One region of the Rhizobium sp. UBA1881 genome, then DNA from elsewhere that is predicted to be linked to it. Evidence: predicted binding sites of a transcription regulator. Region 1 holds the regulator's gene; each other region holds the start of a gene.
What was found. Region 1 encodes PhoB, which activates phosphate uptake and scavenging genes when phosphate is short. Its sites were predicted from a motif close to TGTCATNNANCTGTCAT; they were not measured.
Positions count from the first base shown of each region.

Region 1 (4,259 bases):
GAAGCCTACACGATCGTCATCGTCACGCACTCGATGCAGCAGGCAGCCCGCGTTTCGCAGCGCACCGCCATGTTCCACCTCGGCAACCTCGTCGAGGAGAACGATACCGACAAGATGTTCACCAACCCGGATGATCCGCGCACCCAGGATTACATCATGGGCCGCTTCGGCTGATCTCCGAAACCGGTAAACCTCAGGACATTCAAGGATAAGCCCCATGGCATCGACACATATCTATTCCGCCTACGACGATGATCTCAAGTTCCTGACGCGCCGCATATCCGAAATGGGCGGCCTCGCGGAACAGATGGTCGGCGACGCTGTTCGCGCGCTCGTCAACGGCGACACTTCGCTCGCCCAGAAGGTCATCTCCGACGACGTGATCCTCGATCACGCCGAGCGCGAGATCGGCGAAAAGGCGATCATCACCATCGCCCGCCGCCAGCCGATGGCCGCCGACCTTCGCGAAATCATGGGTTCGATCCGCATCGCGGCCGATCTCGAGCGCGTCGGCGATCTCGGCAAGAACACCGCCAAGCGCGTCATCGCTGTTCAGAGCACCGGCGTTCCGCGCAAGCTCGCCCGTGGCCTCGAGCATCTCTCCGAACTGGCACTCGTCCAGCTCAAGGAGGTTCTCGACGTCTACACCAGCCGCGTTGCAGATCGTGCCAAGTCGATCCGAGAGCGCGACGAGGAAATCGACGCGATGTACACCTCGCTGTTCCGCGAGATGCTGACCTACATGATGGAAGATCCGCGCAACATCACCAGCTGCACGCATCTCCTGTTCTGCGCCAAGAACATCGAGCGCATCGGCGACCACGCCACCAACATCGCAGAGACCATCTACTACATGGCTACCGGCGCCCAGCCGGAAGGCGAGCGTCCGAAGGACGACACCGCCAACACCGTCGGCGCGGTCACGGAATAAGCGTTCCGGACCCACGCCCCCAGGAGACCGAGACGAATGATCCCAAGAGTAGCAGTCGTTGAAGACGAAGAAGCACTGAGCGTGCTTCTTCGCTATAACCTTGAGGCCGAAGGCTTCGAAGTCGATACCATCCTTCGCGGTGACGAGGCCGAGATCCGGCTGCAGGAACGCACGCCTGACCTTTTGATCCTCGATTGGATGCTGCCCGGCGTATCCGGCATCGAGCTCTGCCGTCGCCTGCGCATGCGCCCGGAGACGGAGCGCCTGCCGATCATCATGCTGACCGCCCGTGGCGAGGAAAGCGAACGTGTTCGCGGCCTGTCGACCGGCGCCGACGACTATGTCGTCAAGCCGTTCTCGACACCTGAGCTCGTTGCCCGCGTCAAGGCGATGCTGCGCCGCGCCAAGCCGGAAGTGCTGTCCTCGCTGCTGAAGTGCGGCGATATCGAACTCGATCGCGAAACCCACCGCGTTCACCGCAAGAGCCGCGAAGTCCGCCTCGGACCGACCGAATTCCGCCTACTGGAATTCTTGATGTCGTCGCCGGGCCGCGTCTTCTCCCGCTCGCAGCTGCTCGATGGCGTCTGGGGCCATGACATCTATGTCGACGAGCGCACCGTCGACGTTCACGTCGGCCGCCTGCGCAAGGCGCTCAACTTCTCGAACATGCAGGATGTCATCCGCACCGTTCGCGGCGCTGGTTATTCGATGGAAGCGTAAGACGCTTCCATTTCATCCGGTCCAACGAAAAACGGGCCCCGCGAGGGCCCGTTTTCTTGTGTTCCTTATCCGGCTTTCCGGGTCATGCGACCCGGTTGGCGGCCTTGCGGCGCTCGTTGACCGGCTGGTAGGCCATGCGCTGGTGATAGGTGCAGTACGGCGAGTTGTCAGGGGACTCGCAGCCGCAGAAGTGGAAGTCATCCGTCAGCGGATCGCCGACCGGCCACTTGCACGTACGCTCGGTCAGTTCCGTGAGGCCTAGGCGGCGCGAGATCGGAACGACAACGTTGGAAGCCGGACGGTAACGGACTTCCTCGATCGCATCGATGTCCATCTCTTCCTTGAGAGCCACTGCGCCCTGCGGGCGGGCAACGGCGCGGCTTGGCGAGATGCGTGCGGAATTGAAGCTGTTGGCGGGGCGCGGGGTCGAAACCGCCGGGCGCTTCGGTGCCCGCGTCGCCGTGGTCGTGCCGCCGGCCTTGGCGCGGCCAGGCAGGTTCAGGCGGTGGACCTTGCCGATGACGGCGTTGCGGCTTACACCGCCAAGTTGTGCCGCAATCTGGCTGGCGCTCAGGCCTTCGGCCCAAAGCTTCTTCAGTCTCTCAACGCGCTCGTCTGTCCAGTTCATGCCCTGTCTCCGCCTTATTGCGTTGGTGTAGGCAGAATCCTTCACCCATGGCGCGGACGTGTCCGGACCAAGAAACGCTTGCTCGATTTTGGTGACTAGTTCCGCCGCATGCAGTCTAGTAATTGAGTTTTAACCTAGAGTGAGGGCGACTCCGTGACAAGAGTCGGTTGAATCGCGGCGAATCGATTTCTCGGTTTTCCCCAACTTGCTGGGTGGTAGAGTCATTTCTGCAACATTAGCTGTTGATAGCTCGCCGGCGCCCCGATGCTTGCTTGACGCATGCGACAAAAGCTCAGTTTTGTTGACATCGCACTGCGAAAAGACAATAGTGCCCCTCGCCGCCGAAAGGCGGCATTTTTCATTTCCGGGCACCCGCTTTTTAGCCGGAGTCCGGGCCATTGTTGAGCGAATGACAGGAGATCGCGCCATGGCTGAAGCCGCGCCGCTTTATGATACCTACTCTCGTGCCCCGCTGCGGTTCGAGCGAGGAGAGGGCGTGTGGCTGATCACCGAAACTGGTGAGCGATATCTCGATTTCGGCGCGGGCGTTGCCGTGACCTCCGTCGGCCATAGCCACCCGCACGTCGTCGGCGCGCTGAAGGATCAGGCCGAGAAGGTCTGGCACCTTTCCAACATTTACGAGATCCCCGGCCAGGAGCGCTTCGCCAAGCGGCTGACGGATGCAACCTTCGCGGATAAGGTGTTCTTCACCAATTCCGGCGCCGAGGCTCTGGAGTGCGCGATCAAGACCGCGCGCCGCTACCAGTATTCGAAGGGCCATCCCGAGCGCTTCCACATCATCACCTTCGAAGGCGCCTTCCACGGCCGCACGCTGGCAACGATCGCCGCCGGCGGCCAGGAAAAGTATCTCGAAGGCTTCGGCCCCAAGACGCCCGGTTTCGACCAGGTGCCCTTCGGCGATATCGAAGCCGTCCGTGCCGCCATCACCGATGCCACGGCCGGTATCCTGATCGAGCCGGTACAGGGCGAGGGCGGTATCCGCCCGGCAACCACGGAATTCATGAAGGCGCTGCGCCAGCTCTGCGACGAACACGGCCTGCTTCTGATCCTCGACGAGGTTCAGTCCGGCGTTGGCCGCACCGGCAAGCTCTTCGCGCATGAATGGTCCGGCGTCACGCCCGACATCATGGCGGTCGCCAAGGGCATCGGCGGTGGTTTCCCGCTCGGCGCCTGCCTTGCAACAGCTGAAGCAGCCTCCGGCATGAAGGCCGGCACCCATGGCTCGACCTATGGCGGCAACCCGCTCGCCATGGCCGTCGGCAATGCCGTGCTCGATGTCCTCCTCGAGGAAGGCTTCCTGCGCCACGTCAATGACGTCGCGCTCGTCTTCCGTCAGGGCCTCGCATCGCTGAAGGATCGTTTCCCCGATGTGATCGAGGACATCCGCGGCGAAGGCCTTATGCTCGGCGTCAAGGCGGCCGTTCCGTCGACTGAGCTCCTGCAGGCCATCCGCGCTGCCAACCTGCTGGCCATTCCGGCCGGCGACAACGTCATCCGTTTGCTTCCTCCGCTCGTCGTCACCGCTGACGAAGCCCGCGAAGGCCTCGCGCGTCTCGAACGCGCCGCCGAGAGCGTGCGCGCCAAGGCAAAGAAGACGGCTTGAATGGATGGATGCCCGGCCGGATGGCGGGCGTAACAGGTTAAGGACAGATGGCTTCCCCAAAACACTTTCTCGATCTCTCCGCGGTAACCTCCTCCGACCTCAGGGTCATCATGGATGACGCCAAGACCCGCAAGCAGGCCTTCAAGGCCGGCCAGGGCGACAAGCCGCTGGCAGGCAAGATGCTGGCGATGATCTTCGAAAAGCCCTCGACCCGCACGCGCGTCTCCTTCGACGTCGGCATGCGCCAGCTCGGCGGCGAAACGCTGTTCCTCTCGGGCACCGAAATGCAGCTCGGCCGCGCAGAGACGATTGGCGACACTGCCAAGGTCCTGTCGCGCTATGTCGACGCGATCATG
Region 1 is NZ_DDHH01000152.1:18,200-22,458, reverse strand. It holds gene pstB (phosphate ABC transporter ATP-binding protein PstB) at 1-174, shown strand, start outside; gene phoU (phosphate signaling complex protein PhoU) at 218-931, shown strand; gene phoB (phosphate regulon transcriptional regulator PhoB) at 968-1,651, shown strand; gene B3605_RS18275 (GcrA family cell cycle regulator) at 1,734-2,279, opposite strand; gene B3605_RS18270 (aspartate aminotransferase family protein) at 2,707-3,903, shown strand; gene argF (ornithine carbamoyltransferase) at 3,951-4,259, shown strand, end outside.

Region 2 (4,259 bases), on a different contig from region 1:
CCGAAGTTCACGCCCGGCAAGGGCCTGAAGGAAGCCGTCAACGGCTGATTGGATTTGCTTGGCAGCCGGGCAACGAGACCGGCAGCACAAGTATTCGAAGGGTTCGGCGAAAGCCGGACCCTTTTCGCATTTGCGAGACTTGCCGCGATCGCGGCTTTCAACTACGCATGGATCATTCTCAGGGCGGGGTGCAATTCCCCACCGGCGGTAAGAGCGCAAGCTTGAGCCCGCGAGCGCCTTCTCACTCCAGGTGAGAAGGGTCAGCAGATCCGGTTGAATTCCGGAGCCGACGGTCATAGTCCGGATGAAAGAGAATGAGCAGGGTACGCGGGGCGGCATCGTCCGCCGCGTCGGCACCCGCGTTCATGCGTCCTGATTTGTGTTGGTCCTTTTGTTCGGATGAATGACATGAATCAGACTACCCAGATTTCCATATCCGCATCGCGTGCACTCGCCGGCGCAAGCTGGATGGTGCTTGCCGGCATCGCCTTCGCCGTTCTCAACGTCGTCACTCAACGGCTGACGATGACCCTGGCCTTTCCGTCGGCCTCGGTCGCTTTCTGGCAATATGCCTTCGCGCTCGTCTTCTCGCTACCCTTCCTGTGGAAGACTGGCCTCGGTGCGATGCGCACCCAATACCCCTGGCGCCACGTCATCCGCGTCGTGCTGGCCGCTCTCGGTGTCCAGACCTGGGTCGCTGGTCTTGCAAGCGTACCGATCTGGCAGGCCATCGCGCTGGTCATGACCTCACCCTTCTTCATCATTCTCGGCGCCCGCCTGTTCCTCGGTGAACGGGTAGGGGCAGCGCGCTGGAGCGCCACGGCCTGTGGTTTTGCCGGCGCCATGATCATCCTGCAGCCCTGGTCGGACAGTTTCAGCTGGGCGGCACTTTTGCCGATCCTGTCGGCACTTCTCTGGGGCGCCTCGTCGCTGATCACCAAGAGCCTGACGGGGATCGAGAAGCCGGAGACGATCACCGTGTGGCTGCTCGTGCTCCTCACGCCCGTCAACGGCGGTCTTGCCTTTGCGGCCGGCTTCGCGATGCCGACAGGCACGGTGTTGATTCTGCTCGTCGCGGCCGGCCTGCTGACGGCGATCGCCCAGTACCTTCTGACGCTCGCCTACAGCGCGGCCGATGCCGCCTATGTCCAGCCCTTCGACGATCTGAAGCTGCCGCTCAACGTTCTCGCCGGCTGGCTGGTCTTCGGCTATGCGCCGGCGGGCTATTTGTGGCTCGGTGCCGCCCTGATCCTCTGCGCCTCGCTGTTCCTCATGCGCCACGAGATGAAGCGCGAGCGCGGAGCCGAATAAGCGCTGTTCCGGGCGCTCACGAGATTGTCATGTGGATGATCCCGAGCGCCCGGCACATGTCACATCGCTGTAATGCAAACCCCATAGGCGGAGGGCGTTTCTTCGCAATGCCAATTGGGGGTATCTCTTATGAAGACCATTATTTCTGCGGCCGCTGCCGTTCTTCTCACGGCCGGCGTCGCCGCCGCTTCCGACTATGTTTCCTATCTCGACTATCCGCAGCCGAAGGACGACAGCAAGGAGTTCTTCACGGCGATCGAAATTCCGCAGGGAAGCTTCACCAAGTACGAAATCGACGCCAAGACCGGCCACATCGTCGTGGACCGCTTCCAGTCGATGCCGGTCATCTACCCGGCCAACTACGGCTCCATCACCAGCTCGCTCGGCGGTGACGGCGATCCGCTCGACGCGCTCGTCTACACCCGCGAGCCGGTTGTCCCGGGCGCTATCATCAAGGTTCGTGCGATCGGCGTGCTGAACATGATCGACGGCGGCGAAAAGGACGACAAGATCGTTGCCGTTCCGGCCAGCGACATCGACCCGAGCTACGACAAGATCAAGGAAATCAGCGATCTTCCCGAGATCGAGCAGCAGCGCCTGCAGGCCTTCTTCCGCGTCTACAAGCAGATTCCGGAAAAGCGCAAGGTTGTCGAGCTGAACGGCTTTGAAAACGCCGAGAAGGCGCAGGCCGAAGTCGCCGCCGCCATCAAGGCCTACGCTGACAAGAAGTAATCCGGGCAAAGCCCAGACAAGGAAATGGCCGGGTCTATGCCCGGCCATTTCTGTTTTTAGATAAGATGCGGCTGTTACCAGCGCTGGTGCACATGCGGCGCGATCAGTCGGTCGTAGATCTCGTGGCTCGCGGCCATCACCTCATGCGTCAGCGGCGCCAAGCTGGCGGCCACCGCATTGGCCTTCGCCTGCTCGGCGTTGCGGGCGCCGGGAATGACCACCGTGACGGCGTCGCTCATCAGAATCCAGCGCAGCGCGAACGCCGCCATCGTGGCGCCCTCGGGAACCAGCTTGCGAACCTCTTCGACCGCCTGCAGGCCGACCTCGAACGGAACGCCCGCGAAGGTCTCACCGACATCGAACGCTTCGCCATGGCGGTTGAAGTTGCGGTGATCGTCGCTCGCAAACGTCGTCTCACGGCTTATCTTGCCGGAGAGCAGCCCGCTTGCCAGCGGCACGCGGGCGATAACCGTGATGTTCTTCTGCCGCGCTTCCTGAAAGAAAAGGTGGCTCGGGCGCTGGCGGAAGAGATTGTAGATGATCTGGATGCTGACCACGCCGGGGAACTCGATCGCCTTCAGCGCTTCCTCGACCTTCTCGACGCTGACGCCATAGCCGCGAATCGTGCCGGCCTTCTGCAGCTCGTTCAGCCCCTCGAACACCTCCGGGCGATAAAGCACCTCCGTCGGCGGGCAGTGCAGCTGCACGAGGTCGAGGCTGTCGACTTTGAGGTTCTTCAGGCTGCGGTCGATGAAGCCTTCGAGATTGGCCTTGGTGTAACCATGCGCCACATGCGGATCGAGTCGTCGGCCGGCCTTGGTGGCGACCATCGGGCGCTCGCCGCCACGGCTCTCAAGCACATCGGCGATGATCTTTTCCGAACGGCCGTCGCCATAGACGTCGGCGGTGTCGATGAAGGTGATGCCGGCATCGAGCGCCGCATTGAGTGCTGCGCGTCCATCAGCTTCGCTGACGTCGCCCCAGGCGCCGCCGATCTGCCATGCGCCAAAGCCGATATTGCTCACCGTGTGCGGCAGGTGGCCGAAAGAATGCTGCTTCATTGGAATGATCCTCCTCGTTTCCTTCATGGCACTATCAGTCCACACAAAGGCCGACAAGCGCTTGAGACATAGGAGATAGGGCAGGGCGGCACGCCCGCCTCTGCCATTTTTCCGTAAAGCCTGCGCGACTCAGAGCCGCTTCAGGCAGAAGGAGAAGTGCGCATGCGATTCGACGGTCAGGAATTCGAACTGCCAGCCATAATCCTTGCAGAATTTGGTGACGGCCTCGACGACGCCATAGACGATCGGCTTCACCGTATTGCCGGTGCAGAAGTCGTGGCCGGCGATGCGGCCGGTCCGCTTGACCTTGCGGTCGCAGAGCAAAAGCTCCTGCCAGGTCAGTTCGAACGAGTGATCCGTGTCGATATAGGCCCAATCGAGGAAGTCGTCTTCGAACTCGGCGAGTTTCTCCAGCGAGGTGCCCTGCATCAGGTGCAGTTGCCCGCTTTCGATTTGCTTGCCGAACTGGGTATGGATCTGGTCGAGGCCGGAGCTGTAGCGGTCCATGCTCCAGGGATCGATGAGATAAAGCTGGGCCGGGCGATTCTTTTCGAGAATCTCCGCCGTGTATTCCCCGAACGCCGCGCCGATCTCGACGCCGACGCCGCCATTGGGAATACGATAGAGCAATTCGCCACGATCCGGCAGCAGGCGGGCGTTTTCCATGTGGTGGGCGCTGAGCTGCGTGCGTGGCATGGCTGCCCGCTGTGCCTGGCGATCTTCGCGTGTTTTCATGATTCTATCTCCGCCTGAAGCACATGAGGTGCCGTTCGATTTGGCCGGAACCTAATCGCCGGAAACGGGATTAGCAACCGCAGCAAAATCAAAGCTGTCGGCCGATCAATCACACAAAGGGGAGAGAAAATGGTGGGCGATGAGAGACTCGAACTCCCGACATCCTCGGTGTAAACGAGGCGCTCTACCAACTGAGCTAATCGCCCTCCGCGGTGCGGATCATGTCCGCCGCGTCGATGGCCGTGATCTATGCGGATCGCGGACAAACCGCAAGAGCGTTTGTGAAGATTTTTTGATTTTTTTCGATCGGCCTCCACCAATGCCCCGGTTTCCCGGTAATTCCGTCTGTGGAAAAGAAAAATCAACAAGAGGAGGCCAAGGGGAGGGCAGTGATAGGATCGTCCGCTGGCGGGTATCCGG
Region 2 is NZ_DDHH01000190.1:50,237-54,495, forward strand. It holds gene hupB (DNA-binding protein HupB) at 1-48, shown strand, start outside; FMN riboswitch at 171-320, shown strand; gene B3605_RS23095 (DMT family transporter) at 400-1,311, shown strand; gene B3605_RS23100 (inorganic diphosphatase) at 1,441-2,043, shown strand; gene B3605_RS23105 (aldo/keto reductase) at 2,118-3,104, opposite strand; gene B3605_RS23110 (class I SAM-dependent methyltransferase) at 3,234-3,839, opposite strand; tRNA gene B3605_RS23115 (tRNA-Val) at 3,970-4,045, opposite strand.
Region 2: the regulator PhoB is predicted to act here: its motif matches at 1,369-1,385, upstream of B3605_RS23100 (inorganic diphosphatase).

Region 3 (4,259 bases), on a different contig from region 1:
GAAGTAGGCGGTAACCTTCTTCTGGATGTCGGACGGCAGCTTGTTGGAAACCATCAGCGGGCCGTTCGGGATCAGCGGGGACTTCCAGACCTGAACGATATCGTCCATGTCGAGCAGGCCCTTGGTGACCATGATGTGCAGGTTGCCAGAGGTGTAGCCCTGGGCCCAATCGCCGGTGGCGGAGCCGAAGGTGGTGCCGACGTCGAACTTCTTGTCGAGAACGCCGAGAACGAGGTTCTCATGGCCGCCGCCGAAGCCGGTTTCGGAGAAATACTGCTTGACCGGCATGCCGACATCCTTCGGCAGCGAGACGTTCGGGACGAGGTAGCCCGAGGTAGAGTCCGGATCGGCGAAGCCGAGCTTCTTGCCCTTGGCGTCGGCGAGCGTCTTGATGCCCGAATCCTTGCGGGCAACCATGATCGAGTAGTAGCCGGTCGAGCCGTCTTCCTGCTTGGTGGTCAGAACCGGCGTAACGGCGTTCGGATCCTTGAGGTAGATCGAGGCGTAGGAGGAAGCGCCCATGACGGCGAGGTCGATGGTGCCGCCCAGCAGGCCTTGGATGACGCCGTTATAGTTCGGCGACGGGAAGATCTGGACTTCCGAAACGCCGGTAGCGGCAACGAGGCCCGGCTTGACGCACTCGGTGCGGCGAACCTGGTCGGCTTCGTTTTCACCGCCGTCGAGGCCGATACGCAGGACCTTGACGTCCTGAGCGTAGGCCTGGCCTGCAACGGTGGCGATGGCGATCGTTGCCATCAGGATCTTGCGGAACGCAGACATGGTAGTCTCCTTTGGTGACGTTTTTCAGTGACTGTAAGTTACTGGGGATCGGTATTTTTCCGGCTTTTTCCCCCGGCCGGAAACTTGTCAGCGCATGACGGCGGAGGCGGCCATCACGCGCGATACGGCGTCCTGCTGCTTGCCCTTGATGTTATCCAGGCTGGTGGACGTCATGGTCTCGTCGATGCCGGCGCCGTTCTTGTCGGTGCCGTAGATCTCGTTGACGGCATCGGCCGTCAGTTCGGACGGCTTTCCGTCGAAAACGACGCGGCCGCCGGCCATGCCGACGATGCGCTCGCAATAGCTGCGCGCGGTGTCGAGCGTGTGCAGGTTGGTGATGACGGTGATGCCTTCGCGCTCGTTGATATCGCGCAGCGCGTCCATGACGATCTTGGCGTTCAGCGGGTCGAGCGAGGCGATCGGCTCGTCGGCAAGCAGCATCTTCGGCGCCTGCATGAGAGCGCGGGCAATCGCCACGCGCTGCTGCTGGCCGCCCGAAAGCGTGCCGGCCATCTGCAGCGCCGTCTGCTCGATGCCGAGGCGCTCAAGCGCCGCGATCGCCTGCACGCGCTCTTCGCGGGTGAAGACGCCGAGCAGGCTGAGCACGGTGGAGCGATGGTTGAGACGGCCGAGGATGACATTGGTCATCACGTCGAGGCGCGGCACGAGATTGAACTGCTGGAAGATCATGGCGCAATCGCGCTGCCAGTTGCGCAGCGACTTGCCGCGCAGGCCCGACACCTCGGTGCCGTTGAAATGGATCGAGCCGGAGCTCGGCTCCTGCAGGCGGTTGATCATGCGCAGAAGCGTGGACTTGCCGGCACCGGAACGGCCGATAATGCCGACCATCTGGCCCTGAGGGATGTCAAGCGTCACGGAATCGACGGCGATCTTCTTGCCGAATTGACGGGTGACATTCTTCAGCTCGAACATCATGCTCTTCCTCATAACCCAAACGCGATATGAGGGAGTGCATTAGGCCCGGTCCATGAAGCTCCAATGTCAGTTTTGTGTAAGTGCTGTCACAAACGGGGCTACTGTGGATTGAAACGTGACAGTGGGGTCACAATTCTGTGACAGATGTGGGATGAGGCGAGTGCGACGGCGTGGACCGGCGTTCGTGATTGGGGATGCGATCGCGGACACGGCAATACCCGGAGAGTTCGCCGGTCTAGGAGGCGGAGCTGGATGGATCAGCCTTGGCGTCGCATGTATTCGGCGAAAAGCGGCACGCTGAAATCGAGATAGCCGTGATCCGTGCTGTAGATCATGCCTTTTGAGATGATGCTTGCTCGTGTCGGCCCCAGCGACTTCTGCGTGCGCTCCATGGCCTGGGCGACATCCGCCATCGCATAAGGCCCATTCCCCAGTCCTGCCATCGCTTTTACGAACTGGATCTCTGCTTTCGTCAAGCGATCGATCCGCACCCGAAAGAATCCGTCGTCGAGCAACGCCAGTGTCTCTGTGTAGGAATGGTCTGCATCCGCAAAAGTGATTTCCGGTCCTCCGGCATCATTCCAAATGACGGAACCCCACTCTTGAAGAAAGAACGGATACCCTTTCGTTCGCTCGACGATAAGCTCCAATGCCTCCGGCGCGATGGTGGCACCTTCGTCAATTATTGGATTTCTGACCGCTTGCGCGGCGGAAGCCGGGTCAAGAGCGCCCACGGCTGGATATTGAAAGAGCCGTTCGGCATATGACTTCGCTTCGCCTGCGAGGCGTGCAATCTGTGGCAGACCTGCGCCAACCAAAAGAACGGGCAGGCCATCCTGAGATATTCGATGCAGCGCAACGATCAGTGCGGAAAGGTCAGCATCGGACAAATACTGGACTTCATCGATCAGAAGTATCCAGCCACGTCCTGCGGCCTGTGTCGCCTTTCCGATCAATACGAAAAGATCCGGCAGATCATACTGGAGGTCACCGGTGTCAGCCAAACCAGATTCCGGTTCCACCCCGACGTCCACACCGGCAATTTCGATTTTGAATATCGAAGCGAAATTCCTCAGCCCGCGCAGACCGCGCGTTGCGATTTGCTTTGCCGCTTCCACCCCAGACAATGATCGCATGACTTTGCGCATTTCCGGATAGATGAGGCGGGCGAGGCTCTCTCCTTCCGGGGACTCTACCTTGGAAACCAGCAGGCCCTCTTGCTCCGCAATCCGACCGATCTCGTTGAGCAGCACGGTCTTTCCGGTACCGCGAAGACCAAGCAGCATGAGCGAGCGAGCACTCCTGCCCTTTACGGCCCTCACGCAGGCAATCTTGGCAGATTCGAGAATGAGATCCCGGCCTGCGAGTTCCGGCGGACGACTACCCGCGCCAGGCGCGAATGGATTGCGAAACGGGTCCATGAATTTCCCGAGGTTCGAGCGATGTCTAGCAATGCATAGGAAAGTCTAGTGAAAAATAGTAGATTTCCCTAGAGATGGCTAGCCATGTGATGGATGAGCACTCCCTCGCCCCGCTCACCGCCGCTTCTGCAGCACCTTGTTGCCCTTTGGCCCGGTCATCTTCGGGGTGTTCTTGTCGTTCTCGTCGCGCAGCACCCGCCAGCGGGCCAGCCGCTCCGGCGCCAGCGTGCCTGATTTGACGGCGGCCTGGACGGCGCAGCCGGGTTCGTGGTCGTGGGTGCAATCGCGGAAGCGGCAGTGTTCGGCAAGCTCGGTGATCTCGGAGAAGACCTGCTCGATACCTTCTTGCACATCGCTGACGTGGAGCGTGCGCATCCCCGGCGTGTCGATGACCCAGCCGCCGCCGGCCATGGCGTGCAGCGAGCGGGCCGTCGTGGTGTGGCGACCCTTGGCGTCGCGCTCGCGGATGCCGCCGGTTGCCTGCGAGCCCTCGCCGCTCAGCCCCGCCAGCGCATTGACCAGCGTCGACTTGCCGACACCGGAGGAGCCTATCAGCGCCAGCGTCTGGCCGAAGCCACTCCATGGGCCGAGGGCTGCAGCCGCACCGTCGCTCTTGGCGTTGAGCACGACCACCGCGAGATCGCGCTGCAGGGCCTTTGCCTGCGCTTCGTATTCCGTGACATCAGGGGCGAGGTCGGCCTTGGTCAGCACGATGACCGGTGTCGTCTCCGCCTGATTGGCGAGCGCCATGTAGCGCTCGAGGCGGGCGACGTTGAAATCGGCGTTGCAGGAGGTGACGATAAGAAGCGTATCGACATTGGCGGCGCCGAGCTGCTGGCCCTGGCGTCCCTCGACGCGACGCTGCAGCAGCGTGCGGCGCTCCAGCCGGCGCACCAGCCTGTCGTCTTCGGGATCGACCATCACCCAATCGCCGACGGCGAATTCGGACGTATTGAGCTGATGCGAGATCTTGAGCCGGATCAGCCCATCCAGCGATGTGACGCTCAGGCGGCTGCGGTGCACTTCGGCGATCCGGCGGGGGATCAGACCATGATCGTCATCCGTCAGCTGATCGGAAAAGAATTCGGACCAGCCGAGCGAGGCCAGGAATGTCGCTTCGTG
Region 3 is NZ_DDHH01000035.1:3,570-7,828, reverse strand. It holds gene phnD (phosphonate ABC transporter substrate-binding protein) at 1-780, opposite strand, end outside; gene phnC (phosphonate ABC transporter ATP-binding protein) at 868-1,713, opposite strand; gene B3605_RS03395 (AAA family ATPase) at 1,974-3,137, opposite strand; gene rsgA (ribosome small subunit-dependent GTPase A) at 3,252-4,259, opposite strand, start outside.
Region 3: the regulator PhoB is predicted to act here: its motif matches at 1,832-1,848, upstream of phnC (phosphonate ABC transporter ATP-binding protein).

Region 4 (4,259 bases), on a different contig from region 1:
CTTCAGGGGAAAGTTCTCGGGATGGCTAATAGGTCTGAGCAGTAGACGGCGTAGCGGTGCTCGGCGAAGTGAGCGATGAACGCCAGGATGAACAGCCATCGACGTCGTGCACGTGGAGGCGTGCTTAGATCCTCGGCACAAGGCCGAGGATGACGTCGAGAGGGGGTAAATGCCCTTGTTTCAATAGCTTCCCGGCGGCAACCACATACTCCGCCGTCATTCTCGGGCTCGTCCCGAGAATCCAAGCACGCTTCCACATATGCAACGCCAGTGGATCACCCGCCCCTCCCGCAACCATCGCAGCCCGTCCGCTTTCCCCTTGCCAACCGCCACCCGGGATGCTCTTCAAGCAACGACACCACCCCTCCAGACACCGGCCCGCCCCATGCCCGTTCTTCTCCGTGACGCTTCCCTCTCCGACATCGACGCCATCACCGCCATCTACCGCGACTCCGTCTTGAATGGTGTTGCGAGCTACGAGATCGCCCCACCGGATCGCGACGAGATGGCGGCGCGATACCAGGCCATTGTCGACAAGGGCTACCCCTATATCGCCGCCGTGGACGAGCATGGCGCGCTCGTCGGCTATGCCTATGCATCAGCGTTCCGCACGCGGCCGGCCTATCGGTTCATGGTCGAGGATTCGATCTATCTGGCGCCGGAAGCGCAGGGCAAGGGGGTCGGCAAGCGGTTGCTGGAGGAGCTGATATCGCGGACGACGGCGCTCGGTTTCCGCCAGATGATCGCCGTGATCGGCGGTGCGCATCCGGCCTCGATCGCACTGCATGCAAGCCATGGGTTCGAGGAAATCGGCCGCATCAAGGGTTCCGGCTTCAAGCAAGGTCGCTGGCTGGATACGATGTTGATGCAACGAGCGCTCGGCGACGGCACCTCGACCGATCCCGATCCAGACGCCTATCCGGCGACGCTGTTTCTGGGTTGATCGCGCCTATTTCTCGACGAGCTTCAGCGATTTGTTGAACACCTTCAGCACCTGCTGCAGGTCGTGGCCGCGCTTCAGGATCTGGCCGTGCGTGTTGACGACGGAATAGGCGCCCTGCTTGGCGGCGAGCTTGGGATTCTTTTCGATGCGGAAGAGCGGCATTTCGCCGGAGCGCTTGAAGACGGAGAAGACGGCAAGGTCCTTCAGGTGGTCGATCGCGTAGTCCCGCCACTCGCCTTCGCCGACCATGCGCCCGTAGATCCACAGGATCGCATCCAGCTCTCGCCGGTGAAACGTCACCGGCAACGGGTCCTTGCTCTGCTTGTAGTCCCTGATATCCACGACGACGGGGGAATCGCCATCGGGAGCCCGATTGTTCCCACGCCGCAAATCCGGCTGATCTGTCATCGGTCTCGAATGCCTCCGTTCGTGACACGCGGGTGACAGTTTGCCTTAGCCTTTACAAATTGCAAGCGCGGCCTCGCGCGCATTAAGCATAGTCTGTGCAATCTGCCGCGTGCCGCATTTCAGTCAAAACAGCGCCTCAATTAAAAGTGAAATTCGCTCGCACTTGACCGGCGCATCCTCAGCGGGTTCGCCGACACTGAATTCTGCGCATCGTCTTTCGGCACTTTGGAGGAGATGTGACTGTTTGGCGCCAGCGCGCCAAAGGGCCCGGCTGACCGTATCGACCTTAACCCCAGCCCCGAATACGATCAGTCGGGCCGCCCCGCTTCCACCTGACAAGACAGATGAAATCCGAGAACTATGGCGGCTCAGATGTTCCTGCCGGCCATGACCACGGTGGCGCCAAGGATCGCCGATGGCGTTCCGTCGGCCGTCGACGACTGCAGCATGACGGCGCAGCCCTCAAGATCTGGCTTCTGCAGCACGGTGGCGGGCAGCGTCAGCTTTGTCGCCTTGCCGTCCCACATGCCGACCGTTTCGACATCCGAAACGCTGTGCATGTAGGAGATCTTCTGGCCGCTGTTTTCGCCCTTCTGTACCTCGATCGTCTTTTCGCGATCGAAATAGACCATGACGACATTGGCCTTGCCCTGGCCGGGCGCGACGTTGATCTCGAGCTGATCGCCCTTGACCTCGGCCTTGATCGGAACGGTCAGACCTTCGCCACCGGTGAGAAAGCCGTCGACCTTTTTCTCGATGCCGCCGATATCCGAGCCCATGACATGATCGCGGCCGTTCACCACCACTTGCGGCGTGTAGACATTGGCGCGGCCCATGGTCTTCGCATAGCCGTACTGCCGCTCGGTATTTTCCTTCGAGCTCAGCGTATCGGCCCAGCCCATGTAGTTCCAGTAATCGACGTGATAGGCGAGAGCGATGATATCGCCGCGCTCAACGAGCTTGCGAAAGGCCGCGTCGGCGGGAGGGCATGAGGCGCAACCCTGGGAGGTGAACAGTTCGACCACGCCTTTGGGCGCCTCGTCGGCGAGCAAAGGGCTCGCCAGAGCCACACCTGCAATCAGCGAAATCAAAAACCGCGGCGACATTGCACCTCTACCTCTTTTCCTCTCCACCTTGCCGAGACGCCGGCCTAAATCTCTGGCCAGTCACGCACGCAAGGGCTCCGTCTCTTCAACCTAGAGATAATCGCTCCCGATCCAAACGAAAAATCACGAACGGGTGAGACGGAGCCCGCGTGGGACAACTCCGCAACACTTCGCCGTGAGGCCGGCCGCTTGCAGCCCTCCCGAACACGAAAAAGCCGCCGGAAATCGCTTTCCGGCGGCCATTATCAGGCATGTCTTAAAAATCAGGGCCGATCAGGCTGCGAGATCTCGCAACACCGTCTGCAGGATGCCGCCATTGTTGAGGTAGATCACCTCATCGAGCGTATCGACGCGCGAGAGCAGCGGAACGTCTTTCACGGTGCCGTCGCCATAGGTGATTTTCGCGATCTTCTTCTCGCGCGGCTTGATGTTCTCAAGCCCCTCGATGGTGACGGTCTCGTCGCCCTTCAGCCCCAGCGTCGCCCAAGTCGTGCCCTCCTCGAAGACGAAGGGGATGACGCCCATGCCGACGAGGTTCGAGCGGTGGATGCGCTCGAAGCTTTGCGCGATCACCGCCTTGACGCCGAGCAGGTTGGTGCCCTTCGCCGCCCAGTCGCGCGAGGAGCCGTTGCCGTATTCGACACCGGCGAAGATGACGAGCGGAACGCCCTCGGCCTTGTACTGCATGGCCGCGTCGTAGATCGATTCCTCTTCCTTCGACGGATAGTGGATGGTGTAGCCACCTTCCTTGCCGTTCGGGCCGAGCATGTGGTTGCGGATGCGGATATTGGCAAACGTGCCGCGCATCATCACCTCGTGATTGCCGCGACGCGTGCCGTACTGGTTGAAGTCGGCGACGCCGACATTGTGTTCCAGGAGATAGGCGCCGGCCGGCGAGGCAGCCTTGATCGAACCGGCCGGCGAAATGTGGTCGGTGGTGATCTTGTCGCCGAAGAGACCGAGGACCCGCGCGCCCTTGATGTCGGATACGCCGGAGCCGGTCTTGCCCATACCGACGAAGTAGGGCGGGTTCTGCACATAGGTCGAGTTGTCGTCCCAGGCATAGGTCTGGCCCGGGGGAACCTGCACGGCCTGCCAGTTGGCATCACCCTTGAAGACGTCGGCATACTTCGTCTCGTAGAGTTCGCGGGTGACGTATTTCTGGATGAAGGCTTGCACTTCGTGCGAGGTCGGCCAGATGTCCTTGAGGTAGACGGGGTTGCCGTTCTGGTCCTCACCGATCGGCTCCTTCGTCAGGTCCTTCTGGACAGTACCTGCCAGCGCATAGGCGACGACGAGCGGCGGCGAGGCGAGATAATTCGCCTGCACGTCGGGCGAGATACGACCTTCGAAGTTGCGGTTGCCGGAGAGAACGCCCGAAACGATCAGGCCCTTGTCATTGATCGTCTTCGAGATCGGCGCCGGCAGCGGACCGGAGTTGCCGATGCAGGTGGTGCAGCCGAAGCCGACGAGGTTGAAGCCGAGCTTGTCGAGATCGGCCTGCAGGCCGGACTTCGCCAGATACTCGCCGACCACCTGCGACCCAGGCGCCAGCGAGGTCTTCACCCACGGCTTGGTCTTCAGGCCCTTGGCGACGGCATTGCGGGCAAGCAGGCCGGCGGCGATCAGGACGCTCGGGTTCGACGTGTTGGTGCACGACGTGATGGCGGCAATCGCCACGTCGCCATGGCCGAGATCGAAATCCGTGCCTTCGACCGCATAGCGGTTGGAGAGCTGGCCGGGCTTCTTGTAATCGGCATCCATCGAGCCGGCGAAACCGGACGCGATGTTTTCCAGCGGGA
Region 4 is NZ_DDHH01000054.1:9,218-13,476, forward strand. It holds gene B3605_RS05350 (GNAT family N-acetyltransferase) at 386-943, shown strand; gene B3605_RS05355 (DUF2794 domain-containing protein) at 950-1,351, opposite strand; gene B3605_RS05360 (DUF1223 domain-containing protein) at 1,720-2,457, opposite strand; gene acnA (aconitate hydratase AcnA) at 2,731-4,259, opposite strand, start outside.
Region 4: the regulator PhoB is predicted to act here: its motif matches at 1,373-1,389, upstream of B3605_RS05355 (DUF2794 domain-containing protein).